3 linked regions of the Roseimaritima multifibrata genome follow. Each later gene encodes a partner of the first gene's protein in a complex. Links are inferred from orthologs where the notes say so. Each region holds a gene or a part of one and is shown on either strand. Other genes may lie near its edges.

The links. Proteins that work in one complex are often made in the same cells at the same time.
Region 2: the proteins of accD (region 1) and FF011L_RS21525 are in contact, whole or in part, in a solved structure (PDB 8UXZ), measured with the Escherichia coli proteins. The link is inferred for Roseimaritima multifibrata from one-to-one orthologs.
Region 3: the proteins of accD (region 1) and accC are in contact, whole or in part, in a solved structure (PDB 8UXZ), measured with the Escherichia coli proteins. The link is inferred for Roseimaritima multifibrata from one-to-one orthologs.

The regions. Positions count from the first base shown.
Region 1 is NZ_CP036262.1:2,543,906-2,549,749, forward strand. The notes cover bases 1,809-4,687. They hold accD (acetyl-CoA carboxylase, carboxyltransferase subunit beta), read right to left. Parts: upstream 3,759-4,687; coding sequence 2,859-3,758; downstream 1,809-2,858. Other genes in these bases: FF011L_RS09280 (serine/threonine protein kinase), read right to left, coding at 1,849-2,856; FF011L_RS09290 (glycoside hydrolase family 10), read left to right, coding at 3,967-4,687. Also shown: FF011L_RS09270 (histidine phosphatase family protein), read left to right, coding at 1-426; FF011L_RS09275 (hypothetical protein), read right to left, coding at 515-1,132; more of FF011L_RS09290, read left to right, coding at 4,688-5,475.
Region 2 is NZ_CP036262.1:5,929,306-5,935,217, forward strand. What follows is about bases 1,826-4,772. They hold FF011L_RS21525 (acetyl-CoA carboxylase carboxyltransferase subunit alpha), read right to left. Parts: upstream 3,812-4,772; coding sequence 2,840-3,811; downstream 1,826-2,839. Other genes in these bases: dgt (dGTP triphosphohydrolase), read left to right, coding at 1,826-2,222; FF011L_RS21520 (DUF3127 domain-containing protein), read right to left, coding at 2,414-2,788; FF011L_RS21530 (serine/threonine-protein kinase), read right to left, coding at 3,868-4,772. In the rest of the region: FF011L_RS21510 (CvpA family protein), read left to right, coding at 1-531; more of dgt, read left to right, coding at 831-1,825; more of FF011L_RS21530, read right to left, coding at 4,773-4,782; FF011L_RS21535 (glycosyltransferase family 4 protein), read right to left, coding at 5,068-5,912. UniProt on the Escherichia coli protein: Component of the acetyl coenzyme A carboxylase (ACC) complex. First, biotin carboxylase catalyzes the carboxylation of biotin on its carrier protein (BCCP) and then the CO(2) group is transferred by the carboxyltransferase to acetyl-CoA to form malonyl-CoA.
Region 3 is NZ_CP036262.1:2,934,791-2,940,560, forward strand. The notes cover bases 1,826-4,630. They hold accC (acetyl-CoA carboxylase biotin carboxylase subunit), read right to left. Parts: upstream 3,998-4,630; coding sequence 2,654-3,997; downstream 1,826-2,653. Other genes in these bases: FF011L_RS10690 (sigma 54-interacting transcriptional regulator), read left to right, coding at 1,826-1,994; accB (acetyl-CoA carboxylase biotin carboxyl carrier protein), read right to left, coding at 4,097-4,573. Outside these bases: FF011L_RS10680 (DUF1559 domain-containing protein), read left to right, coding at 1-257; FF011L_RS10685 (hypothetical protein), read left to right, coding at 512-922; more of FF011L_RS10690, read left to right, coding at 966-1,825; FF011L_RS10705 (M24 family metallopeptidase), read right to left, coding at 4,649-5,746. UniProt on the Escherichia coli protein: This protein is a component of the acetyl coenzyme A carboxylase complex; first, biotin carboxylase catalyzes the carboxylation of the carrier protein and then the transcarboxylase transfers the carboxyl group to form malonyl-CoA.

The DNA.
Region 1 (5,844 bases):
TGCGAATCAGCAATCGAAACGGCAAAACTGCTGATCGGTGGACGCAAGATCAAGAATAAGGTCATCGAAGGGTTGAGGAATGTCGACCACGGGTTGTGGCACGGTAAATTGATCGACGAAGTCCGCAGGCAGCAGCCACGGGTCTACAAGAAAGGGCAGGATTCGCCCGGGGACCTTTGTCCTCCGGGAGGCGAGACAATGGAATCTGCCAAAGAACGCGTTCAGCGGGCGCTGCAGAAAATTATCCGCAAGCATCGCAAAGGATCGGTCGCGTTGGTGATCCCTGATCCGCTGGCAAGTATCGTTCGCTCCCTCCTTAGCGGCAAAGAGATGAGGGACCTGTGGAAATCGGAAACCGACGCAGGGACCTGGGAATGTTTGGAGCTGTGTGAACCGGCTACCAAACCACAATTCTTGTTTGTCTGATCGGTTCCCATTGGGGTGATCTGCAGAACCCTGCCGAGAAGGTTCGCCTAGCTGTCTGGCTCTCGCCAAGGCATTCCTGTAACCAGGCTTAACTTGGTTCTCGAATGAAATAACGCTTTCGAGGCTTGGCGGCCTCCACAGCCGGCTGGAACGATTCTTTGCCAAATCCAGGCTGCGGCGGGGTGGGGGGCAGAGCACTGCGCTGTTGTTCTGTTTCACTGGAAACCCGAGAGCGTGCCGCTGTCGCGTTTGGATAGCTTACGCGGAACGCTGGAGGGGCTGCTGTCGAACTCTCTGCCGTCGAGCTCTCCTTGGCCAGTTCCGGCGCCGGTTCGCTTACGGTCGTCGCTGGTGGGATGGCAATACGTTGCGAAGCCCAAGCCGACGGAGGTCGCACGGGAGTCGGCACGGTTGCCGAGAACCGATCATTGATCTCCGGGGGCGTCTCCATTGGAATCGCAACGTCGTTGTAGTCCGAAGGCAGTTCGGGAATCGCTGCGGGCGCTGGCTGATCCGCTCGCGGCGGCTCGGGATCGGGAGACCATAGGTCAGCGTTCCCTGTCGATATTTCCCTAAGAGTCGATTCACCCGAATCGAACGAACGGGGCGTCGCAATCGGAACCGATTCCGTCGAAGTTCGACGAAAGGGAAGGGCGGCCAGGATTCCAAGAATAAGGATTGGAATCCCATAAGATATGGTGCGCATCACTAAGAACCTCAAGGTGCCGGCGCAGCGGAGACCGAATGGTCCGCGCACCGCGGGTTCTCTTCCATGAGGTAAAGTGCTCTGTTTCCTACATCACGTTACTTATCGGCCAGGGAAGCCAAGAAAGTTGAAGATTCTAGCGGAGCCCGCAAGGTCCGCCTAAACCCTCCAGTCTGTCGCTTCCGGGGCGACGCAGAGGCTGCCGGGCGGTGCGGTGAATCCCGTGGGACGTCAGCCCAGTGCCAGCCATCTTCTTAAACGGCGCGAGCCGTCCGGCAAGTTCATTGTGCCTTCTATGCGATTGCCAGAAGACTTGGCCCCGTGCCCTCTACTTTGGCGTCTACGGGCGAATTTCTTAGCGGAACGGCGCGAGCCGTCCGGCAATTTCATTGTGTCTTCTATGCGATTGCCAGAAGACTTGGCCCCGTGCCCTCTGCTTTGGCGTCTGCGGGCGAATTTCTTAGCGGAACGGCGCGAGCCGTCCGGCAAGTTCATTGTGTCTTCTTTGCGATTGCCAGAAGGCTTGGCCCCGTGCCCTCTACTTTGGCGTCTACGGGCGAATTTCTTAGCGGAACGGCGCGAGCCGTCCGGCAACCGCATAGAAAAACCACCCACAGACGCGAAAGCCGGTGGCATTCAGCGTTAGCCCCGGGGCAAGCGGTTTTGCGTGCGTCTGCCGTTCGCTGCCCTGGTCAACACGAAATCGGGCTGGCGGATCATTCGGCTTGAGCGGTTTCCTGGTCGATGCCGCTGATCTGCTGCAGAAATTTGTCCATCGAGGGTGTCCGGTCTTCTGGCTTGGGGGCCAGGCAGGACATGATGGCCCGTCCGATTCGCGGCTGCAAATCGGGGTAGCGTTCAAAGATATCGATCGGTGGCAGCGTGTCGTGCTGCAGTGCCGCACGCCCTGTGGTTTCGACGATATTCCAAGGAAATTCAAACGTCAGCAGGCAGTAGGCTGAAACACCAAACGAAAAGATGTCGACTCGTTTGTCCGTGGGACGCCGGCGGACAATTTCGGGCGACATATAAATCGGGGTTCCCGTTCGATTTCCCGGAGCCATAAACGGAGGGGTTGCCGGTACGGTCAGCCCAAAATCGATCAGCTTTAGCCCTACCAGGTCTGGCAGGCAGATAAAGTTTCGCGGGCAGATGTCTCGGTGAATGAATTCTTTTCGGTGAACGTACTGGATTGCCTGGGCCATTTGGCGAATCAGATTGATTCGTTTTCCCGCAACCAGATTAGCATCCGCGGACTGGACCACTTGCTGGAGGTTGGGGCCGGCGATGTATTCCATCACGAGGTAGCGTTCACCTCGCGTCGTTTCACCATGCTCAAGCGTTTCCATGACCAGAGGATGATCCATTTGCATGGCAATTTCACCCTCGGTCGGTTTTTTAAGCCCTTTAAATCGAGCTTCAAACAGATCGACCTTTTCCGGGTCGCAAATCTTGACGCCGACTTTTCGGTCCAGCTGTCGGTCATGAGCTAAGAAAAAATTCCCCATCGTTCCGGAGACCGACGACCGCAGGCGTTCGAAGCGGAGTTCGACATCGCACTTGGTCCGATTGGGGGCGGTCCCTTTTTTGGCTGGCTTTTTGGGAGTTTTGGGAGCTTTCGCATTTTTAGGATTTTTCGACGACTTTGCCGATTGGCTTGCGTCCTCGCTCGCCGGATCCTTGGATCCTTTGAGGAGACCTTTTAGTGAATCGAAAATCCCCATGATTATTTCCCGCAGTAGTCGATCGCTTGAGCAATTTCGCTTTTAAGTCGTTCCCGGGTCACAATTCGATCGATGTAGCCATGTTCCATGAGGAATTCGCTGGTTTGGAATCCTTCGGGAAGTTCGATTCCAATCGTCGCTTTAATCGTGCGGGGGCCAGCGAACCCGATCAACGCCTTGGGCTCGGCAACCACCAGGTCTCCCAGAGACGCAAAACTGGCGGCGACACCACCCATCGTTGGATTGGTCAGGACGCTGATAAATAAACCACCGGCTTTGTCATAGCGTGCTAATGCAGCGGAGACCTTTGCCATTTGCATCAGCGACAGGATCCCTTCATGCATTCGGGCTCCACCGCCCGAGCCGCTAACGATGATAAGTGGCAGGTTCTGATCGGTAGCACGTTCGATCAGTCGGGTTAAACGTTCGCCGACGACCGAGCCCATGCTCCCCATGATAAATGCCGAATCGGTAACTGCAAATGCAACACGACGTGCCCGGATCATTCCGGTCCCGGTAATCACTGCGTCGGTCAATCCGGTCCGTTTTTGTTCCGAAACCAGACGGTCGGCATAACGCTTACGATCGGAAAATTCCAACGGATCGGTCGGCGATAGTTCTTCGTCGCATGGTTCAAACGTGCCGTCATCGAGCACTTGGGTGATCCGTTCGCGAGCCGAGACGTAGAAATGATATTCACAGTTCGGGCAAACGTTTCGCCGCCGTTGCACTTCTTTGCGATACAGTGAAGCTCCGCACCCGGGGCATTTGATCCAAAGGCCTTCGGGGACACCTCGCTTTTTAGGGACGGATGAGTCTGCTGCGTCTTCCCCCGCTGGAAGGGAATTCACGTCAGAAGAGGGGGCCGAAGATTTGCTAGGTGCGGTCACGGAATCTGGCATGGGATTTGGCGACAATAAATCAGGAATTCAGATACGTACACAGTTTATCCACAGAGTCCGGTTTTTGCCTGCCCCCACTAGTGACGATTTTTCACATGAATTGAACGAAACTGCATTGCCCGTTAAATTCTGACGGTTCCTTAACTACGCAGCTTGCGCTGCCCGATACTCCTACTCGCCTTTTCGGACGGTCTGGCTGCCTCAAATTATGGGCCAATTCCATTTCGACATTCCCGAATTACTGCTCGAACAGGGGGCTTTCGGAGAAGAGCGGTCTCTCTGGAAATACGCGTACCTAACCGGAATCGAGAGTATTCCGTCGGAGGGAGAAACACGCTTTGCCGATGGGCGGATGACGATTTCTCGTCGCGCCGATGAATCCGCTAAACTTTCGGTTCCTTGGAATATCCCGGGCTATGGCCCGGTGACCTTGACGACCTGCAGCCTGCGTCCCGGCGACGGACCCTACAATTTGGCCCTCGAATTGGCTCGCGGCTCCTGTTATCGGGTCCGTACTCAAGCCGATGTCTGGGAACGGTCGGGCCTGAGGATGTCCGAAAATTTTAAAGATTTATTGGCTCAGGGAACCTCTTTCTTCCTGGATGCCGCCCAGCGGATCGCTAATCCTGCCGCCGCGGGGGAAGATGCGATGAAGGCGATTCGGCATCTGGAGGCCGCCTCTGCTGATTTACTGGAATCCTACGCAGCCCAGGCCCTCGCGTTCCGGCGAGACCATGAGGGGCAATTGGGGACGCTGCTGGGGGTGTCGATGCAGCCGGCACAGCCGCCGACCGAAGCACAGACCCAGATGTATGTGGAAACCTGCAACACGGTCGCCGTTCGGCTTTCTTGGGCCGATGTCGAAACCGACGCCGGGCGATTGGATTTCGATGCGGTCGATAAAATGTTTGCCTGGGCGGAGAAGCATGGGCTGCGCGTGATCGCAGGTCCTCTGTTTGATTTCCAAGATAAATTGCTCCCGCATTGGCTTTACCTTTTTGAAGACAATTTCGATGGTTTGATCGATGCTGTCTGCCGCTTTGCCGAGCAGGCCGTTCGGCGATATGTCGGCCGAGTCCATTTATGGAATTGTGCGGCGGGGTTAAATACCAAAGGCCCCATCCGTTTAAGCGAAGACCAAGTGATGCGGTTAGCCGTCGCGGTGGTCCAAACCGTTCGCCGTGTCGATCCACGGACTCCCGTGATTGTCGCTTTTGACCAACCCTTCGGTGAATACTTAAGCCGTGAGCGTGAAGGTATCTCGCCACTGCATTGTGCGGACGCACTGGTGCGAGCCGGATTGGGGTTGGCCGGGATCGGACTGGAACTGCGAATGAATTACGAGCAGATCGGAACGCTCCCACGGACCAACTTGGATTTCAGCCAATTGGTTGACCGCTGGGCAGTGTTAGGCCTGCCACTGATGTGTCAATTAACGGTTGCCGCAAATAGTGGAATCGACGCCGGAGCACTTCGCCCAACGGACGTGTTGCTGGGATCCCCGCCGCCGGCCATTCCCGAAAAGAACCAACTCCGCTTAGCGGGTGGGTTTATCCGGACTCTGTTGGCAAAGAATTTTGTCCATGGAATTATCTGGGAAGGCTGGGATGATTCGCGGCCGCATATTTTTCCGTACAGCGGTCTGCTGGATGAACGAGGAAACCCGCGACCCCTGCAGCAGTATCTGGCGCGGCTAAGAAAAGACTTTCTCTGCTAATTCCGCGAGGGTGAAGACCCAATCCCCTCTACGGGCGAATTTCTTAGCGGAACGGCGCGAGCCGTCCGGCAAATGCATCGTGTCTTCTATGTGCTTGCCAGAAGGCTTGGCCCAATGCCATCTACGCGCGACTTTCTTAGCGGAACGGCGCAAGCCGTCCGGCAAATACACCGTGTCTTCTATGTGCTTGCCAGACGGCTTGGCCCAATGCCATCTACGGGCGATTTTCTTAGCGGAACGGCGCAAGCCGTCCGGCAAATACACCGTGTCTTCTATGCGATTGCCAGCCGGCATGGCCCCAATGCTATCTACGGGCGACTTTCTTAGCGGAACGGCGCAAGCCGTCCGGCAAATACACCGTGTCTTCTA
Region 2 (5,912 bases), 3.4 Mb from region 1 along the record:
TCGATCAGTGCGGAACCGCCATGGAACCGACTACTGGCGATGCTGATTCTGTACGTGGGAACTTCGCTGGTGATCTGGGTCGCTTTCCGGATGGTCAGTCGATCGATCGATCGCATGAAACTGCGGGAATTCGACCGCCACATCGGGGCGTTATTTGGGCTCGCCAAAGGCGTGCTGTATTGCTCGGTGATCACGCTGTTTGCCGTCACAACCCTGGGAGCGTCCAACCGCCAAAAAATCGCTCAATCGCGAAGCGGCTACTACATCTCCAAAGTGCTCGCACACAGCAACGGCATCTTGCCGACCGAAGTCCAACAGGTGCTCAGTCCGTACATCGAGCAATTTGACGAACAGATCGAATCGGGCGGTACCGCGCCAGTCGACCGTCCCGAGATGCCTTGGAAGACGCCAAGCGATGTCGATTCACTGTGGCCTGGCGAAGGCGGCGAAGCCCCAGCGATCGATCCCAGCAAGTGGCTACCGGCCGATCTCTTGCAACAAGCCCAGCGCGAACGAGCCATGCGAAGATAGCGATCGCCGCGTGACAGCGCAGCGCAATCCAAGCGGCACGACGCCTCAAAAGATCCGGCACTCAAACAGCCCGCAGGGGACGCCCATCACAACCGACGAAGCATGGGCCTAAGCAAAGCGGCCACAGAACGCCTGAAAACATCAAACAAGAAGCTGCAAATCAAAGAAAAGCCTGTTTCCCTAGGAAAATCAAGGTCTGAATACAACATAAGAGGCATTATCGGACGTTGCTAATAGGGCGATTTCCCAATAGATTCCCCGCATTGTCGCCTTTCACTCCGCGTAAGAACGCCCTGGTAATGCAACTTTCGCGGACCGAAGGTTGCGACAATCTTTCTCCGCTCACCCATGACTTGGCACCGATGACTCGGCTTCACTGGAACCGCCTGCTATCCGATTTCCGCTGCCCTCGCCCTGGCCAGGTGCCGCGACGTTCACGCGACGAACCATTCCGCACGCCGTTCGAAGCGGACTACGACCGGATCGTTTACTCGCCCGCCTTCCGGCGGCTCGCCCGCAAGATGCAGGTCTACCCGCACTCGCCGCACGATCATGTCCACAACCGCCTAACCCACTCCATCGAAGTCGCCAGCGTCGGTCGCTCCTTTGCGAAACGGATCGCGGCCCTGCTGATCGACAAACAGGAGATGCCCGCCAACCGAAAAACGGAAGATGTGTGCCAGATCCTTCAAGCCGCATGTTTGGCACATGACATCGGAAACCCTCCGTTCGGACATGGAGGCGAATACGCGATTCGCCAATGGGTCCAAGACCATCCCACCGACGTCTTTGGCGACGACCTTTCTCAGACCGACGAAGGACTCCGCCACGATTGGCTGATCTTTGAAGGCAACGCCCAAGGCTTCCGCCTAGCCAGCCGCGCGGACAACCCACAGGCCGGCTACATGCGACTGACGTACGCGACCCTTGGAGCGATGGTTAAGTACCCGTGGCACTCCTGCGATCAGCGTGCGATCACCCATCAAAAATTCAACATCTTTTCCAGCGAGCGTGAACTGTTCGAACAGGTTTGGAACGAGATGGACCTGGGCACACAGGACGCTGCCAAACGCCATCCGTTATCCTTCTTGTCCGAGGCGGCCGACGACATTTGCTACCGGATTCTTGACCTGGAAGACGCGGTCGAAATGAACATCCTGAACGACAGCCATGTCCGTCCGGTGCTGCTACAGATCATGAACGAAGATCATTCGCAACTTCCCTTATCGGTTCTGCGAGGCAAAGCGATTCACACCCTGGTGAACGCTACCTGGCAGGTCTTTGAACAAGACTACGAAGCGATCATGCATGGCGACCGAATCGCCGATTTGAAAACGAACTTAGATTCGTCTCTACTAAATGCACTCGAGCAGGTCACCGAGCACTACACGACGATCTTTGCGCATCGCGCCAAGGTAACGGCAGAACTTGGCGCGTACCAAGCGCTGGGAAGGATTGTCGGCGCACTAAGCCAAGCGACGCGCAGACTAAGCCAACAACAGATGTTTCAGAAAACCGATTTCCTCACCAAGCGAACTCTAATGCTCGCCTGGGGAGAGAATTATGTTTCTGAAAACCAACAGCGTCCGTATGCATGGTGGCTGCATCAAGTCATGGATTACTTTGCCAGCCTGACGGACACCAACGCAACGACGTTGTCGCAGCAGATCACGGGCAACACAGCAGGGTAGTTTTTTAAAAAAACCGCCCTGCCCCTCGCCCCCGACACCTTCTCTCCCTTTCCCTCTTGCTAAGAAGGAACGATCCCACGGGAGACCGAAAGGCTGCACAAGTTTGGCGAAAACAGCCGGAGCATCTGTACGGACGCCCCGTCGCTCACGCTCTCAACAAAACTTGTTAAACGATCGACTGTCCATCTGCTTTAGAAAGGGACATCATCTTCGTCGAAGGCAGCTTCCGAAAGACTGTCGTTGGCTTCAGCGCCACCGGCACCGTTGGGTGCATCCATTTTCGTGAAGGAGATACCTTCCACGTTAACGAAGAATTTGACTTCGGAGTTCGCATCGCGTTGCCATTTGCGACCGCTCAATCGATAGGTCACTTCGATCGAATCCCCGACCTGGACTCCGTCAACCGAATCACATGCATCACGAATAAATTCAACCGGAACATAGTTGGTAAAACTGCCCAACTCTTGCTCCAGGACCACTAGTCGTTTGCGAAATCCTTTCTGTCCGTAAGTTTTTGTTTCTTCAACCAAGTGGACGATCCCAGTTACTTTCGCATCAGCACTCATCTTTAATACTCACTTTCAGCCACCACTAGCGGCAAGGAACAACAATTAGGTTTAGGCTTCGACGGCGCCATCCAGATAGACGCCCATCTTACGGAACTTTTTGTAGCGGCTTTCGATCAATTCATCCATGGGGATGGCCTCCAACTCTGCCAAGGTTCGTGACAGATAGGTTTTCAAACGGCTAGCCATTTGATGATGATCGCGGTGAGCCCCTCCCAGAGGTTCGTCAATCACATCATCGACAACCCCCAACTTCTTCAAGTCGCCCGAGGTAAAGCGGAGCGAATCGGCGGCGTTCGGTGCGTACTGGTGACTTTTCCACAAAATCCCCGCACAACCTTCAGGACTAATCACCGAATAATAGGCATTCTTCAAAACGGCAACGCGGTCCCCTACCCCGATCCCCAAAGCGCCTCCGGACCCTCCTTCTCCGATCACAACACAGATCACCGGAGTCCGCAAGCGACTCATCTTGAACATACTTTCGGCGATCACCTGAGCCTGCCCGCGTTCTTCGGCACCGATCCCCGGGTACGCACCTGGCGTATCGATAAAGCAGATCAGCGGCAACTTGTATTTCTCTGCCATCGCCATCTTACGCATCGCTTTGCGATAGCCTTCAGGATGTGCACACCCGAAATGGCATGCCGCCCGTTCCTTGTATGTACGCCCTTTTTGGTGACCGATCATCATCACCTTAAAGCGATCAAGTTTCGCAAAACCTGTCAGCATTGCACGGTCGTCGCCAAAATGTTTATCCCCATGCAGTTCTACAAAGTCATCAAAGACCAACTGCAAATAGTCCCTCGTGTAGGGACGATTTTGATGACGAGAAACCTGCACAGTTTGCCAAGGAGTCAGATGCGAATAGACTTCGCGAAGCTGCTCATTCACCGTCTGCCGCAACTCTCGAAGATCTGCTTCTTGGGCTGCCGAGCGATCTGCAACTCGCTCCAGTTCACCGACTTGGTTTTCAAGTTTGACAATTTCGCGTTCAAACTCCAGGCCCGGTCCAGCATCCATATTCATCTCACTCAATACGTTTTCGAAAATTCCAGTGACGCGATACGCGTCCGGCCCTAATTATTGCGAAACAAGTCATCAGGATTTTTAAAGTTAGGCAGGTCATCAAAGACACTAACCTCAGGAGGCTTAGGGACTCGCTTAAACAACTTCATTGCCCGCACCTCCTTCAAGAACTCCCACATCGATTGCGGGCGATTCTCTGGCGACTTTGCCATCATGCTGCGAATCAATGCCGCGAATTCGGAGCTTACGTTGTCGTTGTAGACCAAGGGGGTGGGAATGTTCGCTTTCAAGTGCTTGGTCAAAAGCTCGTTCGGCGTTGAACCGGTGAACGGGGCTTTTGCGGTAACCATTTCGAACAGCACACAGCCAAAACTGTAAATATCGGCTCGCTCATCACATGCCTTGCCACGAATCTGCTCGGGCGACATGTAGCTCTTGGTCCCCTGGATTTTGGACTTGGAAAACAGCTTTGCCAGCCCCGATTTCTTTTTCTCAGCAATCTGAAAGTCGATTAATTTGGTCTCCCCTTCCCTACTAACCAAAAAATTGTCGGGCTTGATATCGCGGTGGATCCAACCTTTGTTGTGCATGAAGTAAAGCCCCTCTGCCGCCTGCTCCACAATGGTGTGAAGCATGAACGCAAGCGACTCCGGTCCCCGCCGCAGGGCCTGCTTCATGTTCAGTTCACTAAACAGTTCCATCACCAACATCGGAGTGTCACTCTCGATGGTGTACTCGTAAATTTTGATGATGCGATTGCTGGTTGTCAGCGTCGAAGCGACCGCGTACTCATGCTTCAGCGTCGCCAATTCTTCTTTATCGTGCCGTTTCTGGGGGCGAAGAATTTTCAGGGCAAACCGCTCATCCGACTCCGAATGCACCGCCTCCCAGACTTCACAGGTCCCTCCACCTCGGATCAAACGGACAAGCCGGTAGGGTCCCAGAAAATCGCGGATTTTTGTCATGAGCACGGCATCGGTTAAAAGCGGAGAAATCTTCCTAACCATCTTAGGCAGACCCGCAGGTTACGAAAAGGCGATGCCCCTCGGAGGCCCCCGCCGAATGACAGCCCAGCCCCCCTCCCCTCCCAAAAAAAAGGACATTTGGCAGTGAAATGAACCTTTTATGCGTTTCAACAGCGGATTCAGCCTAAGCGAACGGACGCCACGTCGTAACGCGTTCAGCCCGGAGGCTGTTTTCGGTGGGGCCTGGGAAATCCCCACTCCCCACCTCCAAACGCTGAAAACCATCTACTTCAGCAGTTCCTCGTAGATTTCCCTCAACCGCCGGGTCATCGTTTCGGCTTGAAAAGGCTCGGTAAAACGCTCGCGGCCAGTCGCCCCCAACCGCAGCCGAAGCTGCGGATCCCCTGCGATCTGGATCAAACGGCGAGCAAGTTCGTCGATACCACCTGCGGGGACTAAAAACCCCGTCTCGTCGTTTATGACGACTTCTCGAGCCCCATCGACGTCGTAACTGACGACCGGTTTTCCCGCGATCAGGGCCTGCGGAAGCGCTCTCGCCAACCCTTCGCGGTAGGAAGTGTGAACCAGCGCGTCCATCGCCCCGATCAGCGAAGGGATTTCCACAGGCGGGACCAGTCCAGTCAACAAAAAACGGTCCGTCAGCCCCAGCGACGAAATTTTCTTTTCCAGCTCTTCCCGAAGGACCCCATCGCCGACCAACAAGAACTTCACCTTCGGGTGCTCAGCGAGGACCCGCGATGCAGCGTGAATCAGGTCATCGTGCCCTTTCAGATGAAACAGCCTGGCAATTTTTCCGATCACAATATCGTCAGGTTGGATACCAAGCTTCTTACGTGTCTGCTCGCGAGTTTTATCAGCGGCCAGGAACGGCGCGACATCCATCCCACTGTAAACCGTCGTGAATTTCGAGCGATCCGCAACTCCGCCCTCGACCATTAAATCGGTCATCGCGTCGGCGACGGAGATCAGGCGATGGCACTGCTTGGCCGCACGGCGTTCACACTTGCGATAAAACCAGCGGATCGGAGCGGGCTGATAGGGATAAAACGGAGCCCCATGAACCGTATGCAAAATTGCCGGAACCTTTAGCGCCCACGCGGCCTGCCGCC
Region 3 (5,770 bases), 390 kb from region 1 along the record:
TCACCACATGGCAAGGTCCGAATACGAGCGTAGCCGACCAGGTTTATTCGTGCAAAACGGAAACCGATCCTAAAGCGCCCTGCTTGTCGATCGGTACCGCCGCTGAAATCCGGAACTTTGCTCGTAGTTACCATCCCAGCGGAGCTCAGTTCACTTTGGGGGACGCCTCGACGCGTTTCCTAAGCGATACCATCGATTTGGTCATCTATCGCGGTTTGGGCACACGTAACGGCGGCGAAGTCGTTCAGTTGCCATAGTGGATGCTCGGCAAGTAATTGCAATCTTCTTGCGGCGATCCTCTGAGGATCGCCGCACCTCTACTGTCTGATCAAGTGGGAAATGTCGCCTTTCGCTTCGCGAAACTAGCGTCTGCAAGCACTACTTTCGCGGAGCGAGAGGCGACACTAGCCAGGCTGGTCACCATAAGTTCACAGCCTCGCCGGGCAACGCCTTGCGGACGAAAAGGCTATCCCACTCGCTTTACACACCCTACCTCACCTTTAGTATGCTCATGTTATCCAAACTGCCTTCGATTCTTGCTGCTTGTTTTGTTGTTTCTAGCCTTGTGTTCACTGGCTGTGACAGCGATCCGCTTGGTCGTGTTGAAGTTGATGGGACCGTAACCGTCGACGGAACGCCTTTGAAAAAGGGAGAAATTATGTTCATCCCACAGGAACCGTCCTCTCCTACGGACAGTCTGAAAATCGTGGATGGAGCTTTCAAAGGCCCCGTCTTACCTGGTTCCAAACAAGTTCAGATCCGTGGCTACGAAGAGGTCACCTCCGATCTGTCTGCGGACTCACCTGAAGCGGGCGTATCATTCAACAAACAGATCTTGCCCGCTAAATTTAATGACAATAGTGAGCTAACCGAGACGATTCCTAGTTCAGAATCTCTGAAATACGAACTCTCGACCAAATAGCGGGTTCCTTATCCCGCTCCTTGTGAACGTGATGGAAGCCGTTATGACACATCCCGCAGCTGATTTCTTTTCAACAGGTGCGGTACTGGTTTCGCAAGCGATGCGGGATGTGTTGCGAATCGCTTCGCTTGCCGCCAGCACGGACGCGTCCGTGCTGATTGTCGGCGAAATGGGAACGGGCAAGCACTGGCTTGCCCGAGCAATCCACCAAGCGTCGTCGCGACGCGACCAGCCTTTCCAGCGATGGGACTGTGGTTCCATCGCCCCGCTAGGGATAGGAAATGGCGAGGAGGGCTTGGGGCGATCCTGCAGTCCGCCCGCCTCGGGGACGCTGTTTCTTGATCACCTGGATCGGGCCGACCTGCCGCTGCAGGATCGATTGTCGCAGTTTGTGTTCAATGCGGGCGAGCAAGCGGATGCTCATCCGGATTCGTCTTCGACCCTCCCCGCTGCCCCGTGCCGCCTGATTGCGGCCAGCTCGCTTGATCTGTTACCGCCGGTCGAAGAGGGGAGATTTCGCAGCGATCTTTTTTGGGGAGTGAACGTGATTCCGATTCTGCTCCCCCCGCTACGCGAACGCCGCGAAGACATTCTGCCGCTGATCGATCACTTCTGGAAAGTACTTAATCGGCAAATTGGCAAGCAGGTGCAGTCGCTTGAAGGGCCGCTGTTGACCTCGCTGGAAAACTATCCTTGGCCAGGGAACATCGACCAGCTGTTCAGTTACCTTCAGCGGGTGATTGTCTGTTCAGAGGGAAGCGAGCCAGCCATCGATTTTCTGCCCGAATCGATCACCGGGAAAGCGAAAGCGATTGCCGAGCCGGTCAACACCGCGGACGTAGGTTCGCTGACCACTGCAGTTGTGCAGCAAGGGCTGCAGACCATCGCTGAGGATGCGAGTGACGTCCATAGCCAGATCGTCGACCGTGTTGAACGCGAGGTCATCCGCCAGGTCCTTCTCGAATGCGACGGGGTTCAAACCCGTGCAGCGAGTCGGCTGGGAATGAATCGCAACACCCTGCACAAGAAGATCAAGGACTACGGAATGGATCAGCCACCGTCCGCCTCCTGATCACCGTCTGAGTTGTTGGGCAATGGTCGCCTTTCGCTCGGGGGATGAAAAGAATAAATGAAGAAAGTCTGGCTCCCCTCGCCCCTAAGCAAGCTCTTTGTTGCGGAAGAAATCTCTGCTAGCTCATTGCGTGATCTCTGCCTCTTTCTTTGATTTAGTGGAGCTCGCTTGGGGGAGAGGGGGAGATTTCCAGCTGGCGATTTTGCAGCGAAGACGCGGTGAAAGCCTCGGATTTCAGCCGATTATGTCACGCCTTGCCAACGCTGTCGGCCCCTCTCCCCCAGCCCCTCTCCCCCAAAACAAGCCTTTGAATCGTACTTAATTGCATTAGCTGGCGAACCGATGATCCGGTATCAAACCTGTTTTAAGCGAGCTTGTTTTGAGGGCGAGGGGAGCCAGACTTTCTTCACTTATTCTTTTCACGCCCCCCCCCCCCGCGAAAGGTTGGCGTGAGTGAGAAGCTCAAGGCGTGACCAATATCCGTCGCGAATAAATCGCACGTCCCGAGCGAAAGCCGCTTTCAGGGAGCGTTCTTTCGTGAAGCGAAAGGGGACAATCGAAAGGTGACGGTGCCGCAGTAGGAACTACCGTCTGGCGACGGTAACTACGGCAGAGAGGCAGCTATCCTTCTGTGCATCGTCGATCGCGGGTGCCAGTTACTAGTTGGTGAATTCACGTTCGACGAACGTTGTATCGCAGTTTCCTGCGATGAATTCAGGATGTTGCAGGACTTTGTCGTGGAAGCTGGCGGTCGTCGAAATGCCTTCGATTGCCAATTCTTTCAGAGCCCTTCGCATCGTGGCGATCGCTTCCAGTCGTGTCGGCTGGTAGACAATCAGTTTCCCGATCATCGAATCGTAATACGGAGGTACCGTATAGCCCGAGCAAACGTGGGAATCAAAACGAACGCCCAAACCGCCTGGGGCAAACATGTGCTGAATTTTACCTGGATTGGGTTGGAAGCCTTTGTCGGGATTCTCGGCGTTGATGCGGCATTCGATAGCGACCCCGCGGCATGGAATGTCTTCTTGTTTGAAGGGAAGAGGTTCGCCGGACGCGACAAGGATCTGCTGCTTGATCAGGTCGATGCCGGTGACCATTTCGGTGACGGGATGTTCGACTTGAATTCGGGCGTTGACTTCGATGAAGTAGAAATCATCGTTCTTGTCGACGATAAATTCGACCGTTCCCGCATTGGTATAGTTGGCGGCTCGAATCATTCGCACGGCCGCTTCGCAGATCGCGGTCCGTTTTTCTGGCGATAGCGTCGGGCTGGGGGCTTCTTCGATCAGTTTTTGATGGCGACGTTGAACGCTGCAATCGCGTTCATAAAGATGAACCACGTTGCCATGTTCATCGGCGATCACCTGAACTTCGATGTGCCGAGGTTTTTCAATGTACTTTTCGATGTAGACGGCTCCGTTACCAAACGCCGCTTGGGCCTCGGTGCGGGCTTGCGATACGGCGGTTGCCAGGACCGATTGGTCGACGGCCACTCGCATCCCTTTGCCTCCGCCACCTGCGGTTGCTTTGATCAGGACAGGAAATCCGATTTCGTTGGCAACGCGAATCGCTTCATTGTCATCATCGATCAACCCGTCACTCCCGGGCACTACTGGGACTTCGGCCTTGATGGCCAGCGACCGGGCGGTGTTTTTATCGCCCAGCATTTCCATCGCTTCGGGGCGAGGCCCGATGAAGTCAATTTTGCAGCTCCGGCAAACTTCGTTGAAGTGAGCGTTTTCGGCTAGGAATCCATAACCCGGATGGATCGCGTCGACATCCCCTAGCTCCGCAGCGCTAATGATCCGGTCGATGCGCAGGTAGCTGTCCGCGCTCCGCGCGGGGCCGATGCAAAACGCTTGATCGGCATAACGAACATGAGCCGAATCGGCGTCCGCTTGGCTGTAGACGGCAACCGATTCGATCCCCAATTCTCGGCAGGCACGGATGACACGAAGGGCAATTTCGCCACGATTGGCAATCAGGATCCGGTTGTACATGACCGTTTAGCTATCTAAAGAATTTGGGGGTAAACCAGTGGGAGCCTAGGCAGTGATTTTGCCGAGAGGCCAGAAAACGCGGTACCTTGGCTGAAAGACCTAGGCCGAGGTATCGATTTTGAAGAGCGGTTTATCGAAATCGACAGGTTGCCCGTTTTCGGCAAGGACTGCGACGACTTTCCCGCTGACTTCCGCTGGAATTTCGTTGAAGACTTTCATGGCTTCAACGATGCAGATCACGGTGTCGGGGGAAACCATCGCACCGACTTTGACAAAATTCTCGGATTCAGGATTCGGTTTTGTGTAGAAAGTCCCGACCATCGGTGATTTGATGGTCAAAATATTGGGGCCGTCTCCAGCCGGTTCGGCAGGTGTTGCAGCTGCGACCGGGGCCGCCGCCATGGGGGCAGGCATGGCCTGCAAAGGCTGTGCACCGCCCCGTTTTAGACTGATTCGGTCGGTATCTTGCTGGAGATCGATCTCTGCCAGGTCGTGCTGCTCCATCAATTCGATCAACTCTTTTAGCTGATCGATCCCAAATACGTTGACCGCTTCGCGTTTCCCACCTGCATTCATACGACGTCGTCTCACTTATTGTGATAAAAATCTATGTGACCGGCCGCGACGAGCCGTTGTCTTTAACCGGTTGTTTTACAGGAAAACGATCATGTCATCGAGGCCCTTTGCGAGCGACGACAAGACTTCGTTTCCTTCCGGGGTGACGAGAACGTCATCTTCGATACGAACGCCAAACTCGCCGGGCAAATAGATCCCAGGTTCTACCGTTACGACCATCCCCGATTCCAGCGTTTCTTCGCTTGTTGACGCCATCCGGGGGGATTCGTGGACCTGTAATCCGATTCCGTGCCCCAGTCCGTGGCCAAAATAATCTCCAAACCCCGCTTGGGCAATCACGTCTCGGGCAGCCCGATCGATTTCTTTTAGAGGGATTCCGGGACGAATTTTTTCGATCGCGGTTTGCTGCGCCAACAGCACCACTTCGTAAACTTCATGGAAACGGTCGCTTGGAGGACCGATCGACAGCGTCCGCGTGAGGTCGCTGGTATAGCCTTGGAATTTTGCCCCCCAGTCGACCAGCAACGTCGATGCCTGATTGAGAACCTGAGATCCGGGATGGGCGTGAGGCAATGCGGCGTTGGCGTCGATTGCCAAAATGGGAGCAAATCCGCAGCCACTTGCCCCCAGTTCTCGCATCGTCGATTCCAGTTCATGGGCCATCTGCAATTCGGTCCAGTCGGGCCGAAGCCGAGCTCGAATGGAGAGAAAGGTTCGTTCCGCAATCGAAACCGCTCGTCGCAAAATGGCGATTTCGTCTTCGTCTTTGATTAATCGCTGAGCTTCGATAAACGCCGAAGTTGGCACCAGCGTGCGGGCCCCGAGCGATTTAGCCAATTTTTGATAGTCGTTCCAGTGCAGATGATTGGCTTCGAATCCGATCGATTGACAGTCTGCCAGCTGACTGGCTGCGGCTTCTTCGATTAATTGGTACATGTTTTTATCGGGGCCGCGGACCAATGCCGGAAGCTGCGGGCATTCCTGCTGCAGTTGCGTTTCATAGCGTCGGTCGCTTAACAGCGTCGCCCCGTTTTCTGTCAACAGTAGGACCGTGCTGTCCCCGCTGAATCCGGTCAGATAGCTCACATTGGTTTCGTTGAACACAAAAAGTGCGTCGACTTGGTGACTAGAAAGCCGGGAGCAGGCTTCTTGCAGGCGGGCCGAATAATTCACAGGTCAGGTCCCTAAATATGGATA